DNA from 3 places in the Paenibacillus sp. IHB B 3084 genome. Region 1 is predicted to be linked to each of the others. Evidence: riboswitches for the same ligand, from Rfam matches in the RefSeq annotation. Region 1 holds a riboswitch; each other region holds the start of a gene.

Region 1 (4,682 bases):
ACAAGTCCGGCCTCAAAAGCACCTGCTAACAAACGAACCCAGCCATATTGCTGAAAAGGCAACGTAGCTGCAAAGCCCGCTCCCAGAACAACCAGCGACCAAGCCGCTGCGGTTTTCGTATTTTTTGGTTTTCCCATCCTATAATCCTCCAAACTGACTGTCGAGTAAGTAAAGCCCTATATCTGTATTACCCATCATATCATTGCCCGTATGAATTCCAAAGCTAAAGGCACTCTATTTCATTTATCATATTATTGAATATATTTACAGTACACTAATCAGCATAAAAAGAGTTCATATATCCCCCTTGTGCGTCTACATATTTGTGAACAAAATCACAACATTGGACCCAATCTAATTTTCTCCATGATAAGCCTAATGAACTATTTCGCTAGAACAAAGACCCATTTTTTTCAAAACGAAAGGATATGCGTGTTGGAAGGTGGAATGGGCATAGAATACCTTTAGCATCCTTTACTGGATTTTATTCCAGAAATGAATTGAACCCATGGAATCTTCGAATTTTTTCAACATAATTTAACTTTTTCGTTTGGAGGAATGAGTTAAAAAAATAGAGGGAACAAGGCTGTTTTCACCATAATAGTACACCTGAATTCGAATGGGAAATAATTTAAAATATAATTTGCTACATGCATATATGTGATGTGATAAAATAAAACCGTATAAATAGGAAATCATGTGTAAACCACCATTTTATTTGTTAAACAAACAGCGATTAGCTCGATAAATTTGATCTTTTGTAAAGGAATTGGATATGACAACAGACCAAAAAAACAACGTGAATGGGACCTTTTGGAGCAGCGATCCAGTCGTCATTGCACGTACTCCCTCCGCTTTTGCTAAGCGATCCCTTTTTTATATACAGGAAATAGGTTATTTCAAAAAAACATCTGCTTATGCCATGGAACGGAAGGAACTCACCTCGTTTCTGCTCGTTTTTACGATATCAGGACAAGGGGAATTGCTATACCGGGAGAAAAAATACATATTGAAGCCTCATGATATGTTTTTCGTTAATTGTGAGGAATACGTACAATACAGCACCGCTGGTCATGAAGCATGGGAGTTTATCAGTGTAAATGTGTACGGTAATCTGATCGACAATTTCTATGATCAATTTGCCAAGCACAACAAGCCTGTAATATCACTCAACGATCCATGCACCATATTGGACAAGCTGCGTTCCCTGCTATGCGTACAATCTGATAGAACTCTTACTGCAGAGCTGTTTACATCCAGACTCATCGGTGAGTTGCTGACAAATATTTTGCAGCACCCCTACGATCATCCGTATGTAAACCCGGATACGATCACCGAGGTACGCAAGGTTCAGCAATATTTGGATTGCTCCTACAGTGAACGAATTACGCTGGATTCGCTGGCAGACATGTTTGAGTTAAACAAATTCAATCTCGCTAAAAACTTCAAGAAACAGATCGGATTTTCTCCTATCGATTATCTCATTAATGTCCGCATCACAGCGGCTCAAGGCTGGCTTAAAACCAGTGACGAATCCATTGTGGATATCGCAAGGTTTGTAGGTATTCCTAACACCAGCCATTTTATCAACCTATTCAAGGAACATATAGGAGAAACACCGCATTCCTTCCGCAAAAAATGGGGGAATCGAACTAAACTATAAACTCATCTATCGCGACTTTGTCGAAAAACAGAGAAAAATCTGAGATTGTGCTTGCCTGATCGGAAGCCCAACTGATAGAATGATAGATATAGACTGTTCAGGATAAATGGCAAACCTGTCGAAAGGCGGGGACGCAAAGCTACAGGGCCTTCTTTTTAAGATGGCAGCCAGCTACCGGTTGGAGAGGCTTTTTGTCGTTTCTTTTTTTCCTGAAAAACTTTATACGATAATAGCAAACCTGTCGAAAGGCAGGGACGCAAAGCTATAGGGCCTTCTTTTTAAGATGGCAGCCTGGCCGCCGAAAGGAAGTTTTTCTATGAGGAAAAGGTCGTCTTTTTTACTAATTTTAGTATTTTTATTATCCATCCCCCTACATACGACAGCATTTGCTGCCGAAAGTCAGGTATGGCTGAATCAAAACAACGTAAACCACGGTATTGTTAATATACGTTATCCTGTCAAGTCCAATGTCAAAACCAAGATCGTAATTACCAAGGATGCGGAGAAATACTCTTATTATCTGAATTCGAGCAAACCTGAGGAAGCATTCGCTCTTCAAATGGGCAATGGCAATTATAACATTCGTTTATTGGAACAGCTAACTGGCAATCAGTATAAAGTGATAGGTGAAGAAACGGTCCAGTTAAATTTGAATGACAGTAAAACCATATACCTCAATTCTATTCAAAATATTGACTGGAACGATACGAATCAGGCGATTCGGAAAGCCAAGGAATTAACCAAGGGTGCAACGACAGATGATGAAAAGGTGAAACGTATTTACGAGTATGTCATTAGTCATATTAAATACGATTCCAACCAGCCCTTTTCCTTATCACCCGACTATCTTCCACAAATTGATCGTACACTAGTTTCGCAAAAAGATATTTGCTATGGATACGCTTCACTGTTCGCCGCCATGCTTCGAAGTGTGGATGTTCCAACGAAGTTGGTTATGGGCGAATCCTCCTATGTGAATACTTACCACGCCTGGAATGAAGTCAATATCAACAATCAATGGGTTATCATCGACACTACAGTAGATGCCGCTCTAAAAAGCGGAAAACAGAAGTTTGCAATGGTCAAAGAACCCTCCAAATACACAAAAACAAAGCAGTATTAATTTTTTTTTTTTAGAAAGCCCTGATCACTGCGATCAGGGCTTTTTTCTATTCTTGTTGAGAAATTGTTGAGATACGGAAGGTATTGTATACCTAGTCAGTCATTTAAAACCTATCGTGTTGAATATACTAATTCCGGGACAAGAACAAATATCCATCGTCAACATCAAACCCGTGTCTGGGCCCCCAATAAGTAAACAAGGAAAAGCTAACGGCAAAAACAAGATGACTGGGCCATTAAAGTGAAGGCTGTGGATGATGTAAACCCGGTATTAGATAGCATTGTGCCTGAATCTACACCTGCATCCTTTCTCAGACTACACTAAATGGGAAAGGGAGGATTTTTAAAATCAGTATGTGATACACCTTACATAAGTTAGGGAGGTTTTTTAGATTGCGTAAGCTATCATACTTGTTCATCGCCTTGGGAATACTCATTATTTTGTTTCCTAAAGCCAATGAATGGAGCGAAGATCGGAAGCAGAGCGAGCTTTTGAAAGAGGCAGACGTACTGAACCCTAGCATTATCGACGGCTATAAGCGCTTGTCCAGCAAGCTTGGAGATAACACGGGCATCGAAACCACACGAGGTCCTTCGGTACCCGCAAATGAACCAGACCCTAAGCAACTCCCCATTGCCACCATTAGGATTAATCGTATTGATTTGAAGCTTCCTGTGCTGGAGGGTGCAACTCAGGATAATATGAAGCACGCATCTGTACATATGTCGGAAACGGCAGCTCTGGGTCAGACAGGAAACGCCGCCATAGCAGCCCACCGTGCGCGTACAGCAGGACGTTTATTTAATCGGCTGAACGAGGTAAAGATTGGAGATAAAATCATTATTAATACCAAGGGTGAACAATATAGTTATACAGTCTATAAAATTTCGATTGTCGATCCTACAGACGTCTCCGTTCTAAAAAGCTTTGAAAGTCAAAAGCTGCTCACATTAATTACATGTGACCCTCTTGTAAATCCGACACATCGCCTCATTGTTCAGGCCCGACAAAGCACCTAAAGCTGGATCTGTTCGCCATATCCGAACACCCTTGCTGCTCAGATTTACTTAATTTGCAGCGTTAGGGGTTATCTCTATTTCATTGGACAGACTCTTAGTCCGTTGAATATATTACTTCCGGGAAAGAAGGAGGGATGCTATAAACGCCCCGACATGAATACAATATACAGTAATCTTTATACAGTAATCTTTAGACAAGGAGACTTAAATAGAGTATGAGAAAAAAATGGAATGTAACGATTATTGCATTATTACTCATTTTACAAAGCTTTTTTGGCATCACACAAGCTTATGCTCAAATCCCTGCCCCGGATCAGCCGGAGATTGCTGGAAGCGAGACAGGGCAAACCGTTACAAAAGATGTATATGATATCGTAGTACCCGAAACAGAACCAGTCATAGCACCAGAACAACAGATGCCTCCTTCCCTACCAGCTCCTGTTGTTCAAGCAGCGGCCACCACAAATTCTGAAGAAGCTGCTCAAGCGAGTATTTTAACGAAACTTACCCTGACCGATGCGACCGGTCAAGTGATTGATGCGGTATACAATCCCGATAGTCGCTTGGACATTGATGATGCAGTCCATCTCATTTATGACTGGGAGCTTCCCAACAATACGTACAAAGCCGGAGACACTTTTACCTTTCAATTGCCCGAGCAATTTGAAATCTACACAGATATCTCCTCTCCTTTGGTTACGGCAGATGGAAATGTTGGCCATTTCACGGTAGACCGCCAAGGCAAAGTGGTCATGACTTTCAACGATTACGTGGAGAGCCATTCCAATGTCAGCGGAAAGCTGGAGGTTAAGACCGAGTTCAGCAAGCAAATAGAAAAAGGCAGTACAGAGGTCATTATCGCCATCCCGATCAAGGG
Region 2 (4,682 bases), 870 kb from region 1:
TTGCAGGTAAAGCTAACGTCTCCAAGCTCAAGTCATCCCAAGTCCACCACACATTTTTATCTTCAGCAGAGGAGCAGTATAGGCAGCGCGCTGTCTTTAGCTTGAGTACGTTAACACCGCTTTGCAATTGCTCTTTAGGTATATACATCTCGTAATTGCTTTTGAAATTATATGCACTGCCTGTACCGGCAACCCCGGCAATCTGAATGATACCGGACAACTGATGATTTGAAAATACAACCATTTGAGGAACGGCTTTGCCCGCATCCAAAATCCGTACACGGAATATCATCCCGTTCGGAGGAACCTGATCGAGCTTGTACTGAAGTGACAGCTCAGGATTCGTGGACGCATTTAGACCGGGAGGAATATCATCACTGCTGAGCAATACCGGAGCCGTTGTACTTCCTGCTACGGACATCGCTGACGATGTTCCTTTAGCAGACGACTCAGTAGAGGCCGCAGAAATATTGACATTGTCCTTACCGACTACACCCTTAAATTCTGCTGAAGAGTCATCCCGCTGACCAAGCTTCCATACCGGACTGGCCGCCGCTACTTTATCCGTCTGAAGTTCTTCACTCTTTGGAGGCGTATGAATAAACCAGGCGATCATCGCTATAGCTGCGACCCCCAGTAGCCCGGCCAATACTACTATATACCTTTGGGTCAACCATTTTTTCATCATTGTGCTCCACCCTCTCTCCTCAAAATTTTTGGCGGGGAAAGAGTATATATCAAGGAAGAAACAAAGCGTTGCCGGGAATTACCGCTTTCGCTTCATGCTGACTTTCCCACATCAGACGTGCCATTGCGTCGCCTTTTTCATCATAATATTCAACCTTCAAATCTGCTATTTTTCCTGCTTGCAAGGTAATGCTGCCCTTGCGTTCAGTCCAGCTTTGTTTGAACCAACTATCAATAATCAGCTTGCCGTCTATCCATACACGAATACCATCATCGGATATCGTGGTAAACGTATAGGTCTCACTATATTGCGGCTTGATTTTGCCCGTCCAGCGGACCGAGAATTGACCAGCCTCCACCTTGGGATCAGGCGAGGCGGCGCGCCAGTTATAATCCAGCTTACTATCTGTGCGAACCAAAACAGTGGTGCCGTCCAGATTCATGCTGTTAAAATATTCACCCCGCAGCCCGTTCGCATAGACCATATTCGGAACGGAAGGCGGGGCTGGTTTGCTTACCACTGGCGGAGCCGGAGTCGAGCCGTTTTGCCCCGTGTCCGGTACGGTCGGTGACTCCACCTCAGGTAGTTTCATCGCAGCCAACCCTTTTTTCACGTCATCCCGCGTCAAGCTCTTCGAATTATTCATATAATCCTGAATCTGATCCGTCGTGTTATTTTCGGTCAGCATCTTGCCCCAAGTCATGGAATACACCCATTTGGGCTGAGCCTGCATGACCTCGGGACTCGGCATCTCACCGTGTTCCCCAATGGCAATCGGCTTATTTCGTGCCAGTCCGAGCAGTCCTTCGTAATGGCTTTGCTTAAAATCATTGTTGTAAATGTCTACAGCCAAGATATCCACCTTGTCATCCCCCGGATATTTCGGGGTATATGGGACGGTGTACGAACTAGGTGCATTCGGACTCCATACCCACAGCAGATTGTTCAGTTGATGCGTGTTTACAAAACGGTCATACATGATATTCCATAGCTGATTGAAATTGTTCTTGTTTCCCCACCAGAACCAGTCGCCGTTCATTTCGTGGTAAGGTCTCCATAATACCGGAACACCCGCATCACGAAGCTGCTTTAACGATATAGCGACCTTATCCAGATCGGCAATGAGAAGATTATACTGCGTAGTGCCCGGCGTCACGTATTTATTGAACTCCGCCTGGCTTACTTTCGCCTGCACATTGGCCCAAGTCAGTGGCTTGCCCGGCAACGGTTCATGATAAGTCATCGTAACTATGCCGCCATCTCTACTCCAACGTATAGCGCTATCGACGAGATTTTTACGTTGTGCTGCCTCCGTAGCGGCGGACTGGCTGGAGATGGCTCCCATCTCGTAGCCATGTACACCAGCATACGCCTTACTGATTTTTTGGACCTTGTTGCTTAATTCATCCGGACTTTCCAAATAATCATGTTGACCTGTGACCATTTTTTTCCCCGAGATGCTGATCAAATAGCTGTATAGTTCACGGGCCTCAGCAGAAGCGTCCGAATTAACAGGCTGTAATGTGGCAGCATTCGCCACGGACAGAGATTCACCAAAGCCGACGGGCAACAAAGAAAAAAGCATAACAACGGGGAGTACACTGCGTATCCATCGATTCACAGGGGTAAAATAGGGGCTCACTCTCGCTCTTCCTTTCGGTAGCCAGGCTGCCATCCTTACGGAAGGCCCTTTAGCTTTGCGTACCTGCCTTTCAACAGGGCTGCGTTTATCGTGGAAGGAGTTTGGATTCCTTCTTATCCCTAAGTATCGACTTTTTTTTACCAAAATTTAATAGGTCATGTTCATTGAATTTACAGATTTTCGTGTATTTTCGACAGTTTGGGCTAAATAACTTCATAAATGAGTCTTTTTTCATCTTTACGAAATATTTATGAAATAAACTTGTGACGGGAAATTTCATCCCAATCCATGCAAAAGCGGACAATATCCTCTTCAACCAGCTCAGAACCTGTCTGTACCTCGATTAATTCCACATCAGTCACGGCCAAAATGCTATGCTTTGTCCCTTCAGGAATACGAACCACATCACCAGCCTTCACCTTGTGCAGCTTTTCATTCAAAATAATTTCCGCTTCACCGCTAATGATGGTCCAAATTTCACTCCGTTTGAAATGAAGTTGGTAGCTGATATTTTTGCCTTGCAGCACACGGATTCGCTTAGTCAATACCTCATTGCCCTCTTCATACTTTACATAATCCACTACCCTATAATGTCCCCAACGGCGCTCTTCGTACATTGGTCGCTGATTGTGTGCTTTGAGCACTTCCTTGATGCGCGGACTTTCTGCCTTATTAGTCACAAGGATGCCATCCGGGCTGGCAGCTACGATCAGATCATTCGTTCCAATAATCGCCACGGGAATGTCCAGTTCATTGATGAGGCTCGTATTGACACAATCCTCTGTTACTACACCTCTGCCCACTTGCTGATGGGACATTTCTTCCGTCAAGGTGTTCCAGGTACCCAAGTCCTTCCAGAAGCCATCATACGGAAGAACGACGATATCCTTCTCCTTCTCGACTACCGCGTAGTCAAAGCTGATTTTTTCCAGAGAAGAATATTGCTTTTGCATTTCTTTATAGTTCAGCGGCAATCCTTTGGATGCCAAGATATCAAGCAAATAACCTAATTTGAATGCAAAAACCCCGCAGTTCCATAGAGCATTGCGTTCAATCAGACGCTCCGCCTGCTCCCGGTCGGGTTTCTCTTGAAAATGGCTCACTTCACGGTAGCCTGTGCTACCTTGTGTAGCATCGTTTTTCGGTATAATGTAACCGTATTTCTCAGAAGGATAAGAAGGGACAACCCCAATTAACGCAAGCTTGCCTTCACTCTCCTGAAGGGTATGCTCCAACTGGGCGACGGTAGCAAAGAAAGCATCCTCTACATAGGGGTCTACCGGCAATATAGCAACAATTTCATCGGGCGAAACACCAACGATGGAATATAGATAGGTCGCTGTCAACGCAATGGCGGGAAAGGTATCTCTTCGTTCCGGCTCAACAATGATGCGCGTATCCTGCCCAACCTGACTCTGAATCATTTCGACCTGCGCTCTCCCTGTTGCAATGAACGAGGATTCAGACAAGCCGTTATCCCCCAGTTGTCTCCACACCCGTTGCACCATCGATTCCGAATTCCCCTCCGGACTCTCCAGCACCTTCAAAAATTGTTTGGAACGGGAATCGTTGGACAAAGGCCATAATCTTTTACCGGAACCACCAGACAAAAGTACGAGCTTCATAACTCTCCACTTCCTCTCTAATTTGGGTAGGTGATCGGATGGTACACGGTTGAGTAGCCCGCTACGGGATGGATTTGATCTTACGATCGCTGTTGGACCGGGATTCACTCGATTATATAAAATCGTATAAAGGTTTGAATCCCGGTCCAAAGGCGAACGCTTTGCTTCTACAGATTCAAATCCATCCCTGCGCTACTCAAATATGCATCATGCCGATCATACCGTGTATTGCAAAAGGCACGACCGGACATGATTAGTCCGGTCAGCCTGTAAAGACGCGCGTGCACTCGCGCTTGCCTGCCGTGCTTGCAGGCTTCAAGTAATGTTCAGCCCTGCCACGCCCTTGCTCGGAAGGAGCAGCATAGCGTAATCACATGATAGCCTTGCTCCACAGGAGTAGCATAGCGCATTCACATAGTAGCCTTGCTCCGAAGGAGCGGCTTCACTGAGCCGCTCCTTCGGATACGCCCTTCCTACCTCCCCCCATAAGGTGGGAGGTTAAAAATTGTGACTCCATGCGGTAAAAGCAGCGGAGCGGGCAGAATTGTTCTGAAGAAGCGTCAGCGTTTGCCTTTATCCCCGGATTTTAACCTTTGAATGTTTTATACAATCAAGAAAATCCGGGGGTAACAGCAATCGGAAGAACAATCTGCACGCGTAGCGCCTCCAACACCACCACAGTCACTTTTTAATGTTTCACTTTTAAATCCATCACTTTTTAAGCTTC
Region 3 (4,682 bases), on a different replicon from region 1:
GAGTATTGGCAATAGGTTTACCAATTGGTACCGATGGATACCCCATATCCTCTTCCCGGTACGTCCACGCGGTTGCAATTACGCTCGATTCGCTCGGACCATAGGCGTTCATATACTCCACGCTGTCCTTCCACCGCATTACTAGCTCTTTGGTAATCGCTGATCCGCCCGTCACCAGTTTTTTCAGCGTCGGCAGCCTGTCCGGCTCAATCCCCGCCAGATAGGTAGGCGGCAGCAGCGCAATCGTAATTTGGTTTTCGTTCATGAAGCGTGCAAATTCATTCAGATTATTAATAATATCCCGCGAAACCAGATACAGCGTTCCACCTCCCAGCAAAATCGTGAACATTTCCCAAACCGAGGCATCAAACGAGCTGCTGGCAAATTGCAGCATCCGGTCCGATCCATCCACGCCCCATTTTTCCTGGAAGAAATGCTGGAGGTTGATGATTCCCCGGTGTTCTACCATGACCCCTTTGGGTTTCCCCGTAGATCCCGAGGTATAGATAATATAAGCCAAATCCTCCGGAGTGTTAACAGGCTCCGGATTGGCACGGTCTAGCTCTATATACTTCAGGCTTTCGTCATCCAAGTCCATGATTGCCCCGTGATAGGTGAGCTTGTCCCGGAGATGCTTTTGCGTCAGTACAATGGACGCGCCGCTGTCCTCCAGCATGTAGTGAATCCGTTCCTCCGGATAATTCGGATCTATTGGCAGGTAGGCGCCGCCCGCTTTGAGTGTTCCCAGGATGCCTATGACCATTTCCATGGAACGCTCCGCCATGATGGCGATGATATCGTTCGGCTTCACTCCACGCTCTCTCAAGACAATGGCCAGCCGATTCGCCTGCTCGTTCAGCTCCCGGTAGGTCAGCGTTTGCTCTCCCCAGACCAAAGCCAGGTGATCCGCTCTTTGCTCCGCTCGTTCCTCAAACAACCCGTGGATCGTTTGATCCTTCGGATATTCCACCTCCGTATGGTTAAAGCCGCGAACTAGCGTACTCCTTTCTTCCTCTGGCACGATTTCGATTTGCGAAATAAGAGTTTCACTTTGCTCCATGACTTGAGCAAATAAATATTCAAAGTGGGAGATAACGTTCTCAATGGGGATGAATCTTTCAAAAGCCTGTATCTGATAGTCAAAATTAACGGCTACATCCGCTTCACCTTCTTGTCCCCATATCAGGAGATTGAGTGCATTTCTTTCATGATGATGCGGCATACTTACAATCCGGCATGCTGCGCCGATCAATGCTTCTCTCGTTTCCTGTTCTTCGAAAGAAAGCGATATATCAAACAGTTTGCCTTTCTCATTGCTATTCTCGTAAACCGCCCGGTAAATTTCACCGAAAGACATTTTCTGATGACGATAGCATTGCATAAGCTCACGTTTGATGCTCTTAATCAGTTCTTTGAAGCTTATATCTTTCTCGGGACTGATCCGCAGCGGCAGCACGTTGGCGAAATGTCCCATAGTCTGCTTATATTTAGCTTTGCTCCGATTAAAAACCGGGACGCCGATCACCATTTCGTTCCGATTGCAAATCTTGCTGAAATACAGGAACAGTATGCCTAAAAAATAGTGGAACGACGAGCATCCTTCCTCTTTGCAAAATTCAATCATTTGATTGTATAACGCCTTGTTTATAGTTAAGGTTCGCCGATCACTCCAAACGGAATCGCCGTCACCATCATCGGTATCCATGCCTCTGCTCAACAGAGGCTCGGGAATGGTCAGATATTTGTTCTGCCAGAACGCCCTGTCTTTTAAAAAGGCCGGAGAATTCAGATAATTCTGATTATCAGAAATAAAATCAGCATAGGAATAGACCGTTCTGTTCATTTCGCCAATTCCTTGCACCAATTTATTGTAATTGTCAAACAATTGACTGATTAAGAGAGCAAATCCCCATCCATCGATCACCAAATGATGAACTTTAAGTAAAATGAAGTATGTGTTCGGGGCACCTTTCAACAAAACAAATTGAAAATAGAGGTCCTCTGGTTGAAAAGGCTTTAAAAACTCTTTTTTCATCCAGTTGATGCAAAAAGAGTTTGGATTTTCCTTTACCGAAAAATCATGAAACGGAACTTCATAGTCAGTTTCCGGCAAAAATGTTAAATAAGGCTCTCCCTTTTTATCAATAAACGGGCACTGAGGGAATCATTTTGCCTGATTAATAACTGCATGGACTGCCTAATGATAGCCGTATTCAGGTTTCCTTTAACCTCAACATACCCACCGATATTGTAAATAGGTTTTCCAGGGTACATGCACTGTTCGAACCATATATCTTTCTGATAGGAACTTAACGGATACTCCTTGACACTTATTACACTTGTTTGCATAAAATCCCCTCCTGTTGTTAATCATTTCATGCGTTCTACTCCGTATGCCCAAATCATTTCCGCTACAAATAAAAGAAGCCTGTTCCCATATAAAAAGCACAGGAACAGACAGCAGACTTTGCCCGGTTTCCTTCGGCAACCTGGCAATCATGGCTGTTTAATCCAGCTTTAGACCCATGGCTTTGTGTCCACCACTTTCGAGGTGTTTACGATTAACGGGAAATACATTCGTATATTTTTTAGATCTTTTGAGCATGCTCTTATGCTTCTTCCTTCTACATTCGGTAGGAGCTGACCTTGAGTTCTCAAAACATTTACCTTTATATAGTTTTACAATACGTTGTTAGCTGCTGATTAAAATACTTCAGCAAGCCACTAAATTCCTGTCATCCGACAACTCCAGTTCATTTTACTTAATTTCTCTCATCCCCCAAGATTCAGAAATAACAATCTGCACAACTTTAGCGGCTTAGCTTTTTTTTAAAAAATGATGGATTTGTGATCCACCTAAAAAATGACGTTCCAAAGCTTCTCTCGCATTCGATGTTTCGCCGAAAATAGCGACGTGAGTGTACACGGGGAGTGAAGGACAGTTGGAGTGCAACTTCGGAAGAGTAAAACGTGCTTTTTCCAACATTTTTAGGAGAAAGCCAAAATCAAACCAGGAAAACAAGAGGGAACCCCCTCCACAACTGATTAAGAACAAGTAAGCTTACTGCGGAGGATATATCCAAGGTCTAGTCACAAAGCGTAGCACCCCGAAGAAAAGAATGTCCTTGCAAGAAATGTCGCGCCTAACCTTTATCAAGGAAGAAGCATGCCATTCTTCCGCCTGCGAACGAAGCATTAATGTCAACCAAGAGTTAAGGAGCGCACATGGACAATATCGTCCTAGTCATGGAGGTGTTAGACAGCATACCGGCGAAGTTCATTTTCCAACGGAATATTCCACTATTTGAGCCATGATCACTTTGATCTCAGCACTTGGTTGGAAACGTGGCTGACCATCTCAATCTCACCGGCTGTCAAGGTAAACTGCATCGCCTTCACATTTTCCACAGCATGATGTACTTTTGAAGCCCCAGGTATCGCAAATACGTTCTCTCCGTGAGCGTTAATCAGCCAATTCAGGGCAATCTGCGTTGGCGTCACGTTATATTGTTGAGCCAGCTGTTCCAATGTTTCAATTAGTGGCTTCGATCTCCGCAGCCCCGAATCCCGGAATGCCGTCGTCCACTTGCGCGGACCCTTGATCGACTTGACCAGAGAAGGATTATTATGGAATTTTCCACTTAAGATCCCCTGCATTAGCGGAGAATATGCGATGATCGCCACGCCAAGCTCTTTAGCCGTGTCCAGAATTCCGTTCTGTTCGATTCTCCGGTCGAGTAGGCTGTATTTCACTTGATTCGAAACTAGGCGAAGGCCGTGCTCACGCAGCACACGATCGGCTTCACGTATTTGTTGCGCGGAAAAGTTGCTTACGCCCACATATTTAATCTTTCCTTGCCCAACCAGTTTAGCCATCGCATTCATCACGGCGCCAACCGAAGCAAAGGAGTAAGGCGAATGCACCTGGTAGAGATGAATCGTCCGTTGATCCAAATGGCGAATACGTTCATCAATCGTTGCTGTGATACTGCCTGCGGTCCGAAAGGCCGGCCACCATTTCGTAGCGATATTCGCCTGTTCCGCGAGCGGTCCTCCGATCTCATTCAGCGTGCCGGCCAGTAGCTGCTCAGACTGTCCGCCACCGTATGCTTCGGCGGTATCAAACCAATTAACTCCACCTTCTAAACTGGTCTGAACGATTTGCCGTATATCCTCCCGCCGCAGCACTGGCCAGAATTTCCCGACTATCCCTTTTCCATTGCTGAACTGCCAACACCCAAGCCCCAGCGGTGACAGCTTTAAATCCGAGTTGCCCAGCTTACGTAATTGCAGTGAATCTGCCACATTTACCGTTTTCTCTTCCACGATCCTTCCATCATCTCCCGTAAAAAAGTTTTCATGTGAAACGATTGCCTTCACGTTTTAAAGCACATCAACTTTTCTTCCTGATTTGCACAGTCCGCTATGGAAAGTTTTTTGAACGCTATGCATAGAGTCTGCTTTATAAACTACCTTAAAAAAATGCTTTTGCATAACCCTTATTTGTTTTATCGGTTGGAAGCTTACAAATGTTTAATAAAATGTTATAAAAGCATCTCTTATGGGGAATTTTGGTGTACGGGACATAAAAAAAGATGACTCCTGATGAATTCAGAAATCATCTGATGGCAGCTAGAAAAGGCCTTCTTTTTCAATCTGTCGAAAATCATACTCTGTACCTG

What was found. A riboswitch is a leader RNA that binds a small molecule or an ion and turns the genes downstream of it on or off. The one in region 1 is predicted to bind cyclic di-GMP.
Region 2: another riboswitch for cyclic di-GMP. It lies ahead of ASL14_RS05915 (glycosyl hydrolase); the one in region 1 lies ahead of ASL14_RS10015 (transglutaminase family protein).
Region 3: another riboswitch for cyclic di-GMP. It lies ahead of ASL14_RS28925 (condensation domain-containing protein); the one in region 1 lies ahead of ASL14_RS10015 (transglutaminase family protein).

Annotation. Positions count from the first base shown of each region.
Region 1 covers NZ_CP013203.1:2,133,802-2,138,483, forward strand. The annotation lists gene ASL14_RS10005 (DUF445 domain-containing protein) at 1-137, opposite strand, end outside; gene ASL14_RS10010 (AraC family transcriptional regulator) at 776-1,663, shown strand; cyclic di-GMP riboswitch class I at 1,762-1,842, shown strand; cyclic di-GMP riboswitch class I at 1,885-1,966, shown strand; gene ASL14_RS10015 (transglutaminase family protein) at 1,980-2,786, shown strand; gene ASL14_RS10020 (class D sortase) at 3,179-3,805, shown strand; gene ASL14_RS10025 (collagen binding domain-containing protein) at 4,021-4,682, shown strand, end outside.
Region 2 covers NZ_CP013203.1:1,259,781-1,264,462, forward strand. The annotation lists gene ASL14_RS05910 (PD-(D/E)XK nuclease family protein) at 1-688, opposite strand, end outside; gene ASL14_RS05915 (glycosyl hydrolase) at 738-2,363, opposite strand; cyclic di-GMP riboswitch class I at 2,344-2,424, opposite strand; gene ASL14_RS05920 (sugar phosphate nucleotidyltransferase) at 2,579-3,955, opposite strand; gene ASL14_RS05925 (UDP-glucose dehydrogenase family protein) at 4,674-4,682, opposite strand, start outside.
Region 3 covers NZ_CP013206.1:31,950-36,631, forward strand. The annotation lists gene ASL14_RS28685 (non-ribosomal peptide synthetase) at 1-1,060, opposite strand, end outside; partial or broken gene ASL14_RS28925 (condensation domain-containing protein) at 1,055-2,349, opposite strand; cyclic di-GMP riboswitch class I at 2,481-2,570, opposite strand; gene ASL14_RS26500 (aldo/keto reductase) at 3,316-4,326, opposite strand.